DNA from 3 places in the Cronobacter sakazakii genome. Region 1 is predicted to be linked to each of the others. Evidence: predicted binding sites of a transcription regulator. Region 1 holds the regulator's gene; each other region holds the start of a gene.
What was found. The regulator CRP, encoded in region 1, controls carbon source genes, mostly activating them, when cyclic AMP is high. The targets are predictions, from matches to a motif close to ATGTGANNNNNNTCACAT.
Positions count from the first base shown of each region.

Region 1 (5,202 bases):
TCAGGATCAGGCGCAGCGCCTCCTGGTCTGCCTCCAGCGCGTCATGCGCATTCTGGCGCAGCAGGCCGCTTTGCCACTGGGGCCAGAGCCAGACCATGCCGCCGAACGCGATAAGACAGCCGGACAGGGTGTCTATCAGGCGCGCCACGATATACTGCTCGCCGTTGAGCGTCAGGATTTGCAGCGAATAAACCGCCGTGACGGTAAAGCCAATCATCGCCCAGCCGTAGTGCCGCCGGATTATCAGATAACTGATTAACGTCACCAGCAGCATACCGAGCAGGGTATAGCCCTGCGGCACTTTCAGGTGCAGCGTGATGCCCGCGATAATCAGCCCCGCCAGCGTGCCGCCCGCCCGGTGCAGGATACGCACGCGCGTCGCGCCATAGCCGTTTTGGGTGACGAACAGTACCGTCATCAGGATCCAGTACGGCTTCGGCAACTGGAACGCGCTCCCTAACAACCCCGCCGCCGCCAGCATCACGCCCAGACGCGCGGCGGTGCGCAGCGCGGCGGATTTCAGCGACAAATAGCTTTTCAGCGCCCGCAGCAGCGGCAGGCGGCGCTTACCGCTGTCCATCAGGTCACGGGCGTAGAGCGGGCGCTGGGTGCGCAGCACGCGTGCAATACGGCTAAAATGGTATTCGCAAAACTGGCCAACCGGGTTATCCGGGTGCTGGCGGGCGATTTTCGCCAGCGCCTCGATCTGCTTATCCATTGAGAAGCGGTGCGAATAGCGGTGGTAAAGAATATCGTCAGAGAGCGTGCGCAGGCGCGTGGCGACGGTCTGCGCCGTCCAGCGCAACACCGCTTCGGCGTGGCTGCGCTCCACCAGTTTTTGCACTTCGCCGGGCTGATGCAGCGACACCGAGATGTGCTCCTGGAGATCCAGCGCCACCTGAAACGTGCGCAGCAGGCGCTTGTAACCGTTCTGCTTAGTGGCGGAGAGCATCTGCAACTGCTGATAGCACTGGCTTATCTGATCCACCACTTTTTGCTGATGCACCAGCAGCGGCGGCAGCGCCTGTTCCGGCTCGGTGTGGCGCGTCAGCAGGCTGTATTTGGCTTCGCAGTAGTCGGCGAGGCTTTTATAAATCATGCTTAACGATTCACGCAGCGGCTGCTCGCGCCACAGCCAGAACCAGAAACCGTTAAACGCGCCATACCAGAGCGTGCCGAGCACATAGAGCAGCATAGGCTGCCAGATGGGCATATTGCCGGCGAGGCTTAACGTAAAGATCGCCGCGATGAGCGAGGCGGGCAACAGACGCGCATGCAGCGGGCTGATTTCCGCCGTCACGCCAAGCAGCAGCGCCAGCATCAGCAGAATGAGCGGCAGCGGCACAGACTGCAGCAGCAACAGCTGCACCGCCAGGCTGCTCAGCGCAAACAGCGATGCGCCGATGATCAAGCGTTTAAAAAAGCGTTTGTGCGGGGTATCGAGACCGGCAATGTTGCAGCAGGCGGGAACGAGTGAAAACAGTAACCCTTGTTGAAGATGGCCCAGCATCAACCCGACCGCCACCGGCAGGCTTAAGATGAGCGTTTGCCGTAAAGCGTAATTAATTTCAGGGTGATAGATAAGACGACGCCACATAGGGGAGAAGTATAGATACAAAAACGGCGTGTTACCGAAGCGACACGCCGTTTTTTGATTTTTTAGCGGGTTCCGTAAACCACGATGGTTTTCCCGTGGGCGGAGATCAGGTTTTGATCTTCGAGCATTTTCAGAATGCGGCCAACGGTTTCGCGGGAGCAGCCGACGATCTGGCCGATTTCCTGACGCGTGATTTTGATCTGCATCCCGTCAGGATGGGTCATCGCGTCCGGCTGTTTCGCCAGGTTCAGAAGGGTCTGCGCGATGCGGCCAGTCACGTCGAGGAAGGCGAGGTTGCCCACTTTCTCAGAGGTAACTTGCAGGCGGCGAGCCATCTGCGAGGAAAGACGCATCAGAATATCCGGGTTAACCTGGATCAGCTGACGGAATTTTTTGTAGGAGATTTCAGCCACTTCACAGGCAGTTTTAGCGCGAACCCAGGCGCTGCGCTCCTGACCTTCCTCGAACAAACCCAGTTCGCCGATGAAGTCACCCTGATTCAGGTACGAGAGGATCATCTCCTTGCCCTCTTCATCTTTGATCAGCACTGCCACTGAGCCTTTAACGATGTAATACAGCGTCTCCGCTTTTTCACCCTGGTGAATCAGCGTGCTCTTAGATGGATACTTATGAATGTGGCAATGTGACAAGAACCATTCAAGAGTCGGGTCTGTTTGCGGTTTGCCAAGCACCATGCGCGGTTATCCTCTGTTTTAAACTGGCTCCAAAGACAGGGCGCGTAACCCCTGTCTGGCTTTGCATTCATCATCTTCCCGAGTCCTGGGAAGTTGGCTGTCCGTGGACGTCGCAGCCGATAAATTATCTTCTCCTCTGCATACATGCGTAACATCAATGTATCGCCGCTGCATCCAGACTGTTTTAGCATAGCTTTTCTCAGGTGTCTCCTGTTGTCTCGTTTCAGCTTGACGCAGGTCGCCCTTCCATTGCCTCTGACGTCGCGCGCGCGTAATCTGTCAGAAAAATGAATAGCCTGGAGTGATTAACATGCATGCACGAGTGAAATGGGTGGAAGGGTTAACCTTCCTGGGCGAGTCCGCCTCCGGGCATCAGATCCTGATGGACGGCAACTCTGGCGACAAAGCGCCGAGCCCGATGGAAATGGTTTTGATGGCCGCAGGTGGCTGCAGCGCGATTGATGTTGTCTCTATTCTGCAAAAAGGCCGTCACGACGTGACCGACTGCGAAGTGAAGCTGACGTCAGAGCGTCGCGAAGAAGCGCCGCGTCTGTTTACGCATATCAATCTGCATTTTGTGGTGACAGGCAAAGCCCTGAAAGACGCGGCAGTGTCGCGCGCGGTGGATCTGTCGGCAGAGAAGTATTGCTCAGTGGCGCTGATGCTCGGTAAAGGGGTCAACATCACCCATTCGTATGAAGTGATTGAAGCGTCATGAGATGACGGACGGCCCGGCAGGCGCAGCGCCACCGGGCATCGCCGTCACGCTATCTGTTTTCCTTCCATCAGCCGCTGCACCAGCGGCAGCATAATAAGTTCCATCGCGAGCCCCATCTTCCCGCCCGGCACCACCAGCGTATTGATATGTGAGATAAACGAGCCCTGCAGCATCGCCAAAAGCCACGGATAATCGATGTTATCCAGATTGCGGAAGTGAATGACCACGAAGCTTTCATCAAGCGACGGAATGCCTTTCGCGGCGAACGGATTGGAGGTGTCCACCGTCGGCACGCGCTGGAAGTTAATATGGGTGCGTGAGAACTGCGGCGTGATGTAGTTAATGTAATCTTCCATCGAGCGCACCACGGAATCCATCACCGCCTCGCGCGAGTGGCCGCGCTCGCTGGTATCGCGGATGAGCTTCTGTATCCACTCCAGGTTGACGATAGGCACCACGCCTACGAGTAAATCGACATGCTTCGCCACGTCATGCTGCGGCGTCACCACGCCACCGTGCAGCCCTTCGTAAAACAGCACGTCTGTCGGCTCCGGCAGCGGCTGCCACGGCGTAAACGTGCCGGGCACCTGGTTCCACGGCACCGCTTCGTCATAGGTGTGCAGATATTTACGCGACTGTCCTTTGCCGGTCAGCCCGTACTCCACAAAGGTTTGCTCCAGCAGGCCGAAATCGTTCGCCTCCGGGCCGAAGTAACTGATATGGCGGCCAAGATCGCGCGCTTTACGAATAGCCATGTCCATTTCCGGGCGCGTGTAGCGGTGAAAGCTGTCGCCTTCCACTTCGGCGGCACGGAGATTCAGCTGGGCGAAAATTTTACGAAACGCGAGGCTGGTGGTGGTGGTTCCCGCGCCGCTGGAGCCTGTGACGGCGATAACCGGATGTTTGGCAGACATAGCGAGACAACTCCCTGAAGCGGCGGGGCAAGGCTCCGCCTGGCAACGTTAACCGCGAAACTGCGAACGCGGCATGATATTGACCGTTTCGTGCAGCTCAGACCACACCAGAACGGCTTCGCCACTTTGCAACTGACGCCGCACGTCGGCGACCTTTTGCTCAAGCGAGCGTTCATGTTCACCATAATCGGTGCCTTCGCGCAAGACGAAGGCTTCAATCAGGCGCTCCAGGGTGTCGGGCGCGATCTCTTGCCAGGGAATAATCATTTATCGGTCCAGATACGGGGTTAACCAGTCAGGAATGCGCTGTTCCAGCCACATTTTGGGCTGACGCAGCGTGCCGCCGACAAAGCCCACGTGACCGCCATGCTCTGTCAGTTGATATTCAATATTAGCAGGCAGCGTGGTGGTGTCGGGGATCACGTGATGATCCATAAACGGGTCGTCTTTGGCGTGGATAATCAGCGTCGGCCGGGTGATGCTGGCGAGACGCGGCATCGCGCTGCACTGGCGATAGTAATCGACGGCATCGCTAAAGCCGTGAATTTTCGACGTAATCAAATCATCGAAATCGCGGATGCGGCGCAGGCGCTTAAGCTGGGCGAGTTCAATCGGCAGCGTGCCGGGCCAGGCCTTCAGCTTGCGGGTGGCGTTGGCTTTCAGCAGGTTCAGCAGATAGAACTGATAAAAGCGTGAAAAGCCTTTTTCCATATGGTTGCAGCAGTGTTCGAGCATAAACGGCGCGGACACAATCACGCCTGCCGTCAGCGGGAAGCTGGCGTCAATCTCCGCCATCAGGCAGCCGAGCATATTGCCGCCGAGCGAATAGCCCACCGCCGCTGTCGGCACGGTGCCGTAGCGCTCATCCAGCCAGCGCAGGAAAAAGGTGCCGTCTTCGGTTTCGCCCGAATGATAGATGCGCCCCAGTTTGTTTGGCACGCCGCTACAGCCGCGAAAGTGCATCACCACGCCGAGCCAGCCACGCGCTTTCGCCGCATGGATAAGGCCGTGGGCGTAAGGACTGTGCAGGCTGCCTTCCAGACCGTGAAACACCACCAGACGCGGTTTATGACGCGCCTGGTCTGGGTTTTCGCTAAACGCCAGGTCAACAAAATCGCCGTCCGGCAGATCCAGACGCTGCCAGTGCGGCTCAAACTGCAAACGGCGGCGCAGCACGCGCGGCAGCATGGTTTGCAGATGTGGATTGCTGACTCCCGGCATTGGCTGAAAGTGTGAGGAATCGGTGTTCAGTGCAGGAAGTTCTGCGGGAGTAATGTC
Region 1 is NZ_CP011047.1:1,356,081-1,361,282, forward strand. Features, by position in the region: gene CSK29544_RS06265 (YccS/YhfK family putative transporter) at 1-1,597, opposite strand, end outside; gene crp (cAMP-activated global transcriptional regulator CRP) at 1,660-2,292, opposite strand; gene CSK29544_RS06275 (OsmC family protein) at 2,603-3,010, shown strand; gene CSK29544_RS06280 (phosphoribulokinase) at 3,055-3,924, opposite strand; gene CSK29544_RS06285 (YheU family protein) at 3,973-4,191, opposite strand; gene CSK29544_RS06290 (hydrolase) at 4,192-5,202, opposite strand, start outside.

Region 2 (5,202 bases), 520 kb from region 1:
CGTTTAACGCGTCCAGCACCGTCTGGTTCACGTCGGCGAACGTCAGGCCAATGCCTGCGTCAGCGAGCAGTTTGCCAATAAAGCCACGACCAATATTACCTGCGCCAAAATGTAATGCTTTCATGGGAATACCTTCTTACTTAAAGCGGAACTGTATCGCCCGAGAGGACGGGGGAAAGGGTGCTGCGTGCGACCTCCCTTTCCCTTGCCCTCTCCCTGAGCGGGAGAGTCAGGGTTGCCCTGGTGGAGCACAATTATCTCAATAGCTTCTCAATGAGAAAGAGAGGGACAGTGTCCCTCTCTGCACGGTCTTACGCCACGGTTTTACCGGAAAGCAGCGCCAGCACTTCATCGACGCTGTTGGTGTGCGCCAGGCGCTCAATCACGCTTTCATCATCCAGCGCGTTGGTCAGGCTGGTGATGACCTGAATATGCTCGTTATTACGCGCCGCGATACCAATCACCAGACGGGCGATATCGTCTTCTTCTTCACCGAAACGCACGCCCTGCGGATACTGGCAGAATACGACGCCGGTTTTCAGCACGCGATCTTTGGCCTCGACGGTGCCGTGCGGAACCGCGATAGACTCGCCGAGATAAGTCGGGGTGAGTTTTTCGCGCTCCAGCATCGCGTCCACATATTCCGGCTGCACGTAACCGCCTTTCACCAGTTGCTCGCCCGCAAAGCGAATCGCTTCTTCTTTAGTCGCGGCCTGACGGCCAAGGAAGATGTTGTCCGCGCTGAGCTTAAACAGGTGGCTGTCGTTGGCATCAAAGCTGTCCTGCAGGCTGGTGCGCACTTTCTCTTCGTTCTGCGAATGACGCTGCGCGGCCACCAGACGTTCGGTCAGGCCGGCGTACAGGCCGCTGTCCAGGAAGTTGGTCAGCGAAATGTGCTGCGCGTGCGGCGCCTGGCGCATGGCGCGCTCGGTTAAGTCGCGGTGGGTGATAACCAGATCCACATCGCCCGGCAGGCTGTTAATCGCGCTGTTGGTAACGGAAATATGGCTCAGGCCCGCGTCCTGCACTTTCTTACGCAGCACACCTGCGCCCATCGCGCTGGAACCCATACCGGCGTCGCAGGCGACGATGATTTTACGCACGTGGCTCAGGTCGTTGCTGAGATCCGCGCTCGCTGCGGTCGCGGCACCTTTAGATTGCGCTTTCATATCCTGCATGCGACGGGTCGCAGCATCGATATCGTCTTCTTCTTTCACTTTGCTGGTTTTCAGCAGGATAGCGGCGACCACGAAGGAGACGGCCATCGCGGCGAAAATCGCGACCAGGTTTGCGAAGTACGCGCCTTTCGGCGTCATCGCCAGTACCGCCAGGATAGAGCCCGGAGACGCCGGAGAAACCAGGCCGCCGTTCAGTACGGTCAGGCAGAAGACGCCAGTCATACCGCCCAGGATAACGGCGATGATCAGACGCGGGTTCATCAGCACATACGGGAAGTAGATTTCGTGGATACCGCCCAGGAAGTGGATGATAGCCGCGCCGCCCGCAGACTGTTTGGCGCTGCCGCGACCAAAGAACATGTACGCCAGCAGGATGCCCATACCCGGACCCGGGTTGGCTTCAATCAGGAAGAAAATAGATTTGCCGAGTTCATGCGACTGCTGAATGCCCAGCGGCGAGAAGATGCCGTGGTTGATGGCGTTGTTGAGGAACAGGATTTTCGCCGGTTCAACAAAAATCGACGCCAGCGGCAGCATGTCGTGAACCACCATAAAGTTCACGCCCGCAGCCAGCACTTTGGAGAGCACTTCGACCGCCGGGCCAATGCCGAGGAACGCCAGAATCGCGAGGATCATACCGATGATGCCCGCGGAGAAGTTGTTCACCAGCATTTCAAAGCCGGATTTGATTTTGCCGTCGACCGAGGCGTCGAATTTCTTGATGCAGAAGCCGCCGAGCGGGCCTGCGATCATCGCGCCCAGGAACATCGGGATGTCCGCGCCGACGATAACGCCCATGGTGGTAATCGCGCCCACCACGCCGCCACGCTCGCCGCCAACCAGCTTACCGCCGGTATAACCGATAAGCAGCGGCAGCAGGTAGCTGATCATCGGGCCGACCAGCTTCGCCAGCGTCTCGTTTGGCCACCATCCTGTGGGAATAAATAACGCGGTGATAATACCCCAGGCGATAAACGCGCCGATGTTAGGCATTACCATATTGCTGAGAAAGCGACCAAAGCTTTGCACTTTGATCTTGATATCGGATGACATAGAACACCCCTTCTTATGTTTACGCGCAGGCTTGCGGCCCGAGGTTTATTGTTAACGTGGCGGCAGAGGTAGCCGGACCCATGCTCTGATGACGCGAAATCTGGCACTGAATCGCGATGGTGTCCAGACAGGCACTTTAAGTGTGATCGCGATCACGCGATGTCGGGGTGATCGGGGTAAAGTTGCGTGATTTGAATCACAAAAAAGACGTGTAAAAAAAAGACAATGCGCAAAATGTCGCCATAAACGCCCCTTAAATGTGAATAAAGTCACACTTTCTTTCGGCATGTTTGTTATTGGTTTGTGATGTTAATCACAAAATATTTCCCAGGAATAATCCGAACAGGCGGCGTACATTTTTTACTCATACTCACAAGGCGAGTCTGTAAGAAAGTTACAGCCGGACAATGACAGAAAAAGGCGGCGGTAAAGCACAGCTCGCTGTACGTTTTAGCGCGCCGTCGCGCCTCCTTTTGGCGTATCCTGACCCATACTTACCCTTACCCTGGCGATAACGTAAAAGGACCCGGCATGAAACTTATCGGTAGTTACACCAGCCCGTTTGTACGCAAAATCTCCGTCATGTTGCTCGAAAAAGGCATCGTGTTTGAGTTCGTGAATGAATCGCCCTATGCCGAACAGAACGGCATGGCGCAGTACAACCCGCTCGGGAAAGTGCCGGCGCTGGTGACCGACGAGGGCGAAACCTGGTTTGATTCGCCCATCATCGCGCAGTATATCGAGCTGCTGGACGCGCAACCGGCGCTGGTGCCGCAAGAACCGCGCGCCGCGCTAAAAGTGCGCCAGCTGGAGGCGCTCGCCGACGGCATTATGGACGCGGCGCTGGTCTCGGTGCGCGAGCAGGCGCGCCCGCCTGAGCAGCAGTCGGAAAATGAGCTGCTGCGCCAGCGGGAGAAAATCAACCGCGGCCTCGATGCGCTGGAAGGGTATGTGGCTGACGGCACGCTAAAGGCTGAGGAACTGACGCTTGCCACCATCGCCACCGCCTGCGCCATCGGCTATCTCAATTTCCGTCGCGTGGCGCCGGGCTGGTGCGCGCAGCGTCCGCATCTGGTGAAACTGGTGGAAGCGCTCTTTGCCCGCGACAGCTTCGCGCGTACCGAGCCGCCCAGCGCCTGAGCGGGCGTGAACCGCCCTTTATTGCGCTGACCGGGCGCGGGGACTGAACTGCCCCGCGTTTCCTGCTAAATTATCGCCACGTTTTATCCAGGTTTATGCACGCCATGACGACCGATTCCCGTCTGCTTTACAGTCAGCTTCCCGCCACCGACCGCCTGCTGCGCGACAGCGCGTTCCAGCCGTTGCTGGACACCTACGGCCATACCCGCGTGGTCAACACCCTTCGCGCGATGCAGGAGGCGGCGCGGCTCGCCATTCGCGAACGCCAGGCGCTGCCCTCATGGTGCGACGACTGGGCCGCGGCGGCGGCCGGGCGGCTGGCGCGCGGTTCGCAAAGCGCGCTGCGCCCGGTCTTTAACCTTACCGGCACGGTGCTGCACACCAATCTTGGCCGCGCGTTGCAGGCGGAAGAAGCGGTTGAGGCGGTCGCCCGCGCCATGCGCTCGCCCGTGACGCTGGAGTATGACGCCGAAGGCGGCGAGCGCGGTCACCGCGACCGCGCGCTGGCGGAGCTACTCTGTGAACTTACCGGCGCGGAAGACGCCTGTATCGTTAATAACAACGCGGCGGCGGTGTTGCTGATGCTGGCGGCGCTGGGCGCAGGCAAAGAGGTGATTGTGTCGCGCGGCGAGCTGGTAGAGATTGGCGGCGCGTTTCGTATCCCGGATGTGATGCGCCAGGCGGGCTGTCAGCTGGTGGAAGTGGGCACGACCAACCGCACACACCTGCGCGATTATCTCGATGCGGTCGGCGAGCAGACCGCGCTGCTAATGAAAGTGCACACCAGCAATTACCAGATTGAAGGCTTTACCAAAGCCGTGGACGCCGCCGAGCTGGCGCAGGCGTCGACGCTGCCGGTGATTGTCGATCTCGGCAGCGGTTCGCTTATCGATCTCAGTCAGTATGGGCTGCCAAAAGAGCCGATGCCGCAGGAGGCGCTCGCCGCCGGGGCGAGTCTCGTGAGCTTTTCCGGCGATAAACTGCCGGGCGGGCCGCAGGCGGGGATTATCGTCGGGAAAAAAGCGCTTATCGCGGCGCTTCAGAAACACCCGCTCAAGCGCGCCCTGCGCGCCGATAAAATGACGCTGGCGGCGCTCGACGCCACATTGCGCCTTTATCTGCACCCGGAAAAACTCGCACAACGGCTGCCGACGCTGCGGCTGCTGACGCGCCAGGCGTCTGACATTAACGAACAGGCGCAGCGCCTGCGTCCGGCGCTGGAGACCCGCTACGGCGATGAATTTCAGATAGACGTGATGCCCTGCCTGTCGCAGATTGGCAGCGGTTCGCTGCCGGTCGACCGGCTTCCGGGTGCGGCGCTCACCTTCACCCCGCGCGACGGGCGCGGCAGCCGCCTGGAGGCGCTCGCCGCCCGCTGGCGTCGCCTGCCGGTGCCGGTTATCGGGCGCGTGGGCGACGGGCGGTTATGGCTCGATTTACGCTGCCTTGAAGATGAGGCAGGACTGATGGAGATGTTGTTGCAATGATTATCGCCACCGCCGGGCACGTGGACCACGGCAAAACCACGCTGCTTGAGGCGCTTACCGGCATTAACGCCGACCGTCTGCCGGAAGAGAAAAAGCGCGGCATGACTATCGATCTCGGTTACGCCTACTGGCCGCAGCCGGACGGGCGCGTCATCGGTTTTATCGACGTGCCGGGCCATGAAAAATTCCTCGCTAATATGCTGGCGGGCGTGGGCGGCATCGATCATGCGCTGCTGATGGTGGCGTGCGATGACGGCGTGATGGCCCAGACGCGTGAGCATCTGGCGATTTTGCAACTGACCGGCCAGCCGACGCTCACCGTGGCGCTCACCAAAGCCGACCGG
Region 2 is NZ_CP011047.1:838,002-843,203, forward strand. Features, by position in the region: gene mtlD (mannitol-1-phosphate 5-dehydrogenase) at 1-124, opposite strand, end outside; gene CSK29544_RS03915 (PTS mannitol transporter subunit IICBA) at 312-2,231, opposite strand; gene CSK29544_RS03920 (glutathione S-transferase) at 2,763-3,371, shown strand; gene selA (L-seryl-tRNA(Sec) selenium transferase) at 3,476-4,858, shown strand; gene selB (selenocysteine-specific translation elongation factor) at 4,855-5,202, shown strand, end outside.
Region 2: a site for CRP is predicted at 2,533-2,550, ahead of CSK29544_RS03920 (glutathione S-transferase). Genes of this name have one in related genera too.

Region 3 (5,202 bases), 640 kb from region 1:
AGCGAGATAACGGTAGCTGCCAGCGTCTTTCGCCACCAGCTCGCCGACGCGCGGCAGAATGTGGAAAGAGTAAGCGTCGTAGGCTTTGTTCAGCGGCTCGAACACCGGTTTGGAGAACTCCAGCACCAGCAGACGGCCACCCGGCTTCAGCACGCGAAACATGGAACGCAGCGCTTTTTCTTTATCGGTGACGTTACGCAGGCCGAAGGAAATCGTGATGCAGTCAAAGGTGTTATCCGGGAACGGCAGCGCTTCCGCGTTGGCCTGGACATACTCGACGTTGCCGACGATGCCGATATTGCGCAGCTTCTCGCGCCCCATTTTCAGCATCGAATCGTTGATATCCGCCAGCACCACTTTGCCGCTCTCACCCACCAGACGGGAGAATTTAGCGGTTAAATCGCCGGTGCCGCCCGCGAGATCCAGGACTTTCTGGCCGCGACGCACGCCGCTGCAATCGATAGTGAAGCGCTTCCACAGACGATGAATGCCGAACGACATCAGATCGTTCATGACATCATATTTCGCCGCCACGGAGTGGAAGACCTGCGCCACCATATCCGCTTTTTGCTCTTTCGCTACGGTCTGGAAGCCAAAGTGCGTTGTATCTTGTGAATCTTCAACCATCTCAGTGCCTGCTTATCAAGGAAATGTTTGTGAAGTGTAACAGATTGGCCGCAATTGCCCTACGATTCAAGGCGGCATTAGCGCGCCGCTCAGCGCTCGCCCGCAACGCGAAACGCTGCTAAGTGGCTGTTTTCATCAGGGGCGCTGGCAAGCGCTTCGGCATCGGGGAGCGCAAACGCTTCATCATCCTGCACCGCCTGCTCGGCCAAATCCGGATTAATCTCGCGCTTTACCTCAACGCCCATACCGCGAAACGCCTCCGCCTGCGCAAGCAGGTTGCCGCGCCCGCTGGCGAGTTTTTTCATCGCCTGGCGATAGCTGTCGCTCGCTTTGTCGAGGTTCTGGCCGATGGCGCTCATGTCGTCAACGAACAGCCGCATTTTGTCATACAGGCGGCTCGCGCGATCGGCTATTTGCTGGGCGTTGCGGCTTTGATGCTCATAGCGCCAGAGGTTGGAAATGGTGCGCAGCGCCACCAGCAGCGTGGTCGGGCTCACCAGCATAATATTGTTTTTTAACGCCTCGGTGATGAGCTCCGGCTGTTTATCGATAGCCAGTAAAAAGGCGGGCTCGACCGGGATAAACATCAGCACGTAATCCAGCGTGCGCAGCCCCGGCAACTGCTGATAATCCTTGCGCCCCAGCAGACGAATATGATTGCGAAGCGAAGCGATGTGTTCGTTTAACGCCAGCTCGCGGCTGTAGTCATCTTCGGCGTTGAAGTAACGCTCATAGGCCACCAGCGTCATTTTGGCGTCAATCACCACATCTTTGCCCTGCGGCAGACGCACAATGACATCCGGCTGCATCCGGCTGCGGTCGGCAAGCTGAATATTGACTTGTGTTTCATACTCATGCCCTTCGCGCAGGCCCGAGGCTTCCAGTACGCGCGCGAGGACCACTTCGCCCCAGTTGCCCTGAGCCTTGTTGTCGCCTTTTAACGCGCGCGTCAGGTTGATGGCTTCCTGCGCCATTTGCGCATTCAGTTGCTGGAGGTTACGGATTTCATGAGCCAGCGTATGGCGCTCGCGTGCCTCCTGGCCGAAGCTTTCCTGCACCTGTCGGCGAAAGCCGTCGAGCTGCTCGCGTAGCGGAGAAAGCAGGCCGTTCAGGCTCTGGCGATTTTGCTCATCGACCTGACGACGGCTCTGCTCAAAGATACGGTTAGCGAGGTTTTCAAACTGTTCGCTCAGGCGCTGTTCGCTGCTCATCATCTGGCGCAGTTTTTCTTCGGCATGGACCTGGGTGGCCTCCAGGCGCGTGGTGACTTCGCGCAGATCGGACTCCAGCGAGCTGTTGATCTCCCGCAGGTTGCGCAGTTCGTTATTGAGCAGATCGCACTCATCGCGCCAGTGCTGGTTATGCGCCAGCGCCTCGCGGGCCGCGCTGAGCTCGCCATAAATATCGCGCTGCTGCGCCAGCAGATCCGCTTTTTGCTGGGCGGTTCGCAGGCCTGACATCAGCCAGCCCACCACAACGCCTGCCAGCGCAACCACGGCTAACACCAGATATGAGATTTCCACCACGCCTCCTGCCTGAACTGCTCATCACGCCAGAGGGGATTGTGCTGTACATAATTCCAGACGAAAAGCGTTTTTCTGTAAGGATCGTCAATCCTGCGAGACATTACGCAAAAAGGCCGGCGGAGCGCCGGCCTGAAAGGAAGCTATCAGAGAAGGCGGCGCGCCGCCTCCACCACGATTTTCACCGCGTGGCTTTCGGTTTGTTTCATGGTTTCCGCGTTCGGGATCTCTTGCTGGGTGCGGTTGACGATAACGCCCGCCACCATGCCCGCGCGCAGCCCCTGGCTTGAGCACATGGTCAGCAGCGTGGCCGATTCCATTTCATAGTTCATCACGCCCATCGCCTGCCACTCTTTCATGGAGCCGTTAAAGCGGCTGACCACGCGGCCAGAGAAGGTGTCGTAGCGCTCCTGGCCTGGGTAGAAGGTGTCGGAAGAGGCGGTCACGCCGATGTGCGTGGTCGCGCCGACCGCTTTGGCCGCTTCCACCAGTGCGGTGGTACAGGCGAAATCGGCAACGGCCGGGTATTCCATCGGCGCGAAGTGCAGGCTGGCACCGTCAAGGCGTACGGAGGCGGTCGTTACCAGCACGTCGCCGACGTTGATGTGCGGCTGGATAGCGCCAGTGGTGCCTACGCGCAGGAAAGTACGAATGCCAAGCTGCGCCAGCTCTTCTACCGCAATAGACGTTGACGGGCCGCCGATACCGGTTGAGCAGATGATGACCGCTTTGCCATCAAGCTCAGCGCGCCAGGAGGTGAATTCACGGTGGGAGGCCAGTTTGACCGGCTTATCCATCAGCGCGGCGATCTTTTCCACTCGCTCCGGGTCGCCCGGGACAATCGCTAATTCTGCGCCCTGAAGATCGCTTTTTTTAAGGCCGAGGTGAAAAACATCAGACATAGGTGACTCCTCTGTGGGTCGGTTTGTCAGGAGAAGCAAAACGGTACTTTACAGAACCTTTCCGGCGTTTTTCGTGACCGGATTCACTTCAAAAGAAAGGAGTTGCATTAATTTTCCATAATTTCGTGATTATGGTCACATATAGAGCGCATGAATGGAAATCCCGCGCGCCGAATGCCTGCTTTTGCCACCTCCACTCCCGCCACACGCAGGCTATAGTTAGGGATGCGCTAAAACAATAACGGGTACGGAGAATGCCATGACCAACAACACTGACCATCCGGCGGGCTTTGCCGCTGCAGTTTCACCTGTCGCTTCAACGGTAGTGCATACGCCGCAGGATGCCATTATCGCGGGCGAAACCTCGATTCCCACGCAGGGCGAAAATATGCCTGCTTACCACGCCCGCCCGCGCGCTGCTGATGGCCCGCTGCCGGTGGTGATTGTGGTACAGGAGATTTTCGGCGTACATGAACATATTCGCGATATATGCCGTCGCCTGGCGCTGGAAGGGTATCTGGCGGTGGCGCCGGAACTCTATTTCCGTCAGGGCGATCCGAATGAGTATGACGATATTTCGTCGCTGTTGAGCAATCTGGTGTCGAAAGTGCCGGACGCGCAGGTGCTGGCGGATCTGGATCATGTGGCAAGCTGGGCGTCACGCAACGGCGGCGACGCGCATCGTCTGATGCTGACCGGTTTTTGCTGGGGCGGGCGTATCGCGTGGCTGTACGCCGCGCATAATCCGCAACTGAAAGCCGCCGTGGCGTGGTATGGCAAGCTGCTGGGCGACAAAACGTTAAACTCGCCGAAGCACCCGGTGGATGTCGCCACCGATCTGACCGCGCCAGTGCTGGGGCTTTACGGCGCGCAGGATACGGGTATTTCGCTTGAGAGCGTGGAGACCATGCGTCAGGCGCTGCGCGCCGCCAATGCGAAAGCTGAAATCATTGTTTACCCGGATGCGGGCCATGCGTTTAACGCCGATTATCGCCCGAGTTATCACGAGGCGTCGGCAAAGGATGGCTGGGAGCGCATGTTGGGGTGGTTCAAAACCTACGGCAGTAAGAAAGGATAAAAAAACGCCCGGGAAACCGGGCGTTTTTTGGTGGCGCGGTGGGTGCGCTGCGCTTACCCACCCTACAAAATCACAAACCGCATCACACCGTTTTCTGCGGACTGCGGTGGGTGCGCTACGCTTACCCACCCTACAAAACCACAAACCACACCATACCGTTTTTCGGTTTGCGGTGGGTGCGCTGCGCTTACCCACCCTACAAAACCATAAACCACACCATGCCTTTTTTCCGGGTTGCGGTGGGTGCGCTGCGCTTACCCACCCTACGAATGACCCACCCTACGCAACGCATAACTGGCCTTATCGTAGGGCGGGTAAGCGTCGCGCACCCGCCATCACAAAACCGTTACGCCTGACGCAGGTTCTGCGCCGCTTTCACCATGTTGGCGAGCGCCGCGCGGGTCTCCGGCCAGCCGCGGGTTTTCAGGCCGCAATCCGGGTTCACCCACAAACGCTCCTGCGGAATGCGCTGCGCGGCTTTCTTCAGCAGCGCTTCAATCCACGCTACATCCGGCACGTTCGGCGAGTGGATATCATATACGCCCGGCCCGATTTCATTCGGGTATTCAAACTCCTCAAACGACTCCAGCAGCTCCATATCTGAACGTGACGTTTCGATGGTGATCACGTCCGCATCCAGCGCGGCGATAGAATCCATGATGTCGTTGAACTCGCAATAGCACATATGAGTGTGGATCTGCGTGTCATCCTTCGCGACCGCCGCGTTCAGGCGGAACGCCTCCACGCCCCAGGCGAGATACGCGTCCCAGTCGCTGCGCTTGAGCGGCAACCCTTCACGCAGCGCCGGTTCGTCAATCTGAATAATGCCGATGCCCGCGGCTTCGAGATCCGCCACTTCGTCACGCAGCGCCAGCGCAATCTGTTTGGCGATGGTTTCGCGCGAGACATCCTCACGCGGGAACGACCAGCAGAGAATAGTCACCGGGCCGGTCAGCATGCCTTTCACCGGTTTGTCGGTCAGCGACTGCGCGTACTTCGCCCACTCGACGGTGATCGGCGCAGGGCGGCTGATGTCGCCGATAACCACCGGCGGCTTCACGCAGCGGGAGCC
Region 3 is NZ_CP011047.1:718,246-723,447, forward strand. Features, by position in the region: gene ubiE (bifunctional demethylmenaquinone methyltransferase/2-methoxy-6-polyprenyl-1,4-benzoquinol methylase UbiE) at 1-627, opposite strand, end outside; gene rmuC (DNA recombination protein RmuC) at 717-2,150, opposite strand; gene udp (uridine phosphorylase) at 2,297-3,052, opposite strand; gene CSK29544_RS03405 (dienelactone hydrolase family protein) at 3,312-4,130, shown strand; gene metE (5-methyltetrahydropteroyltriglutamate--homocysteine S-methyltransferase) at 4,477-5,202, opposite strand, start outside.
Region 3: a site for CRP is predicted at 3,176-3,193, ahead of udp (uridine phosphorylase). Genes of this name have one in related genera too.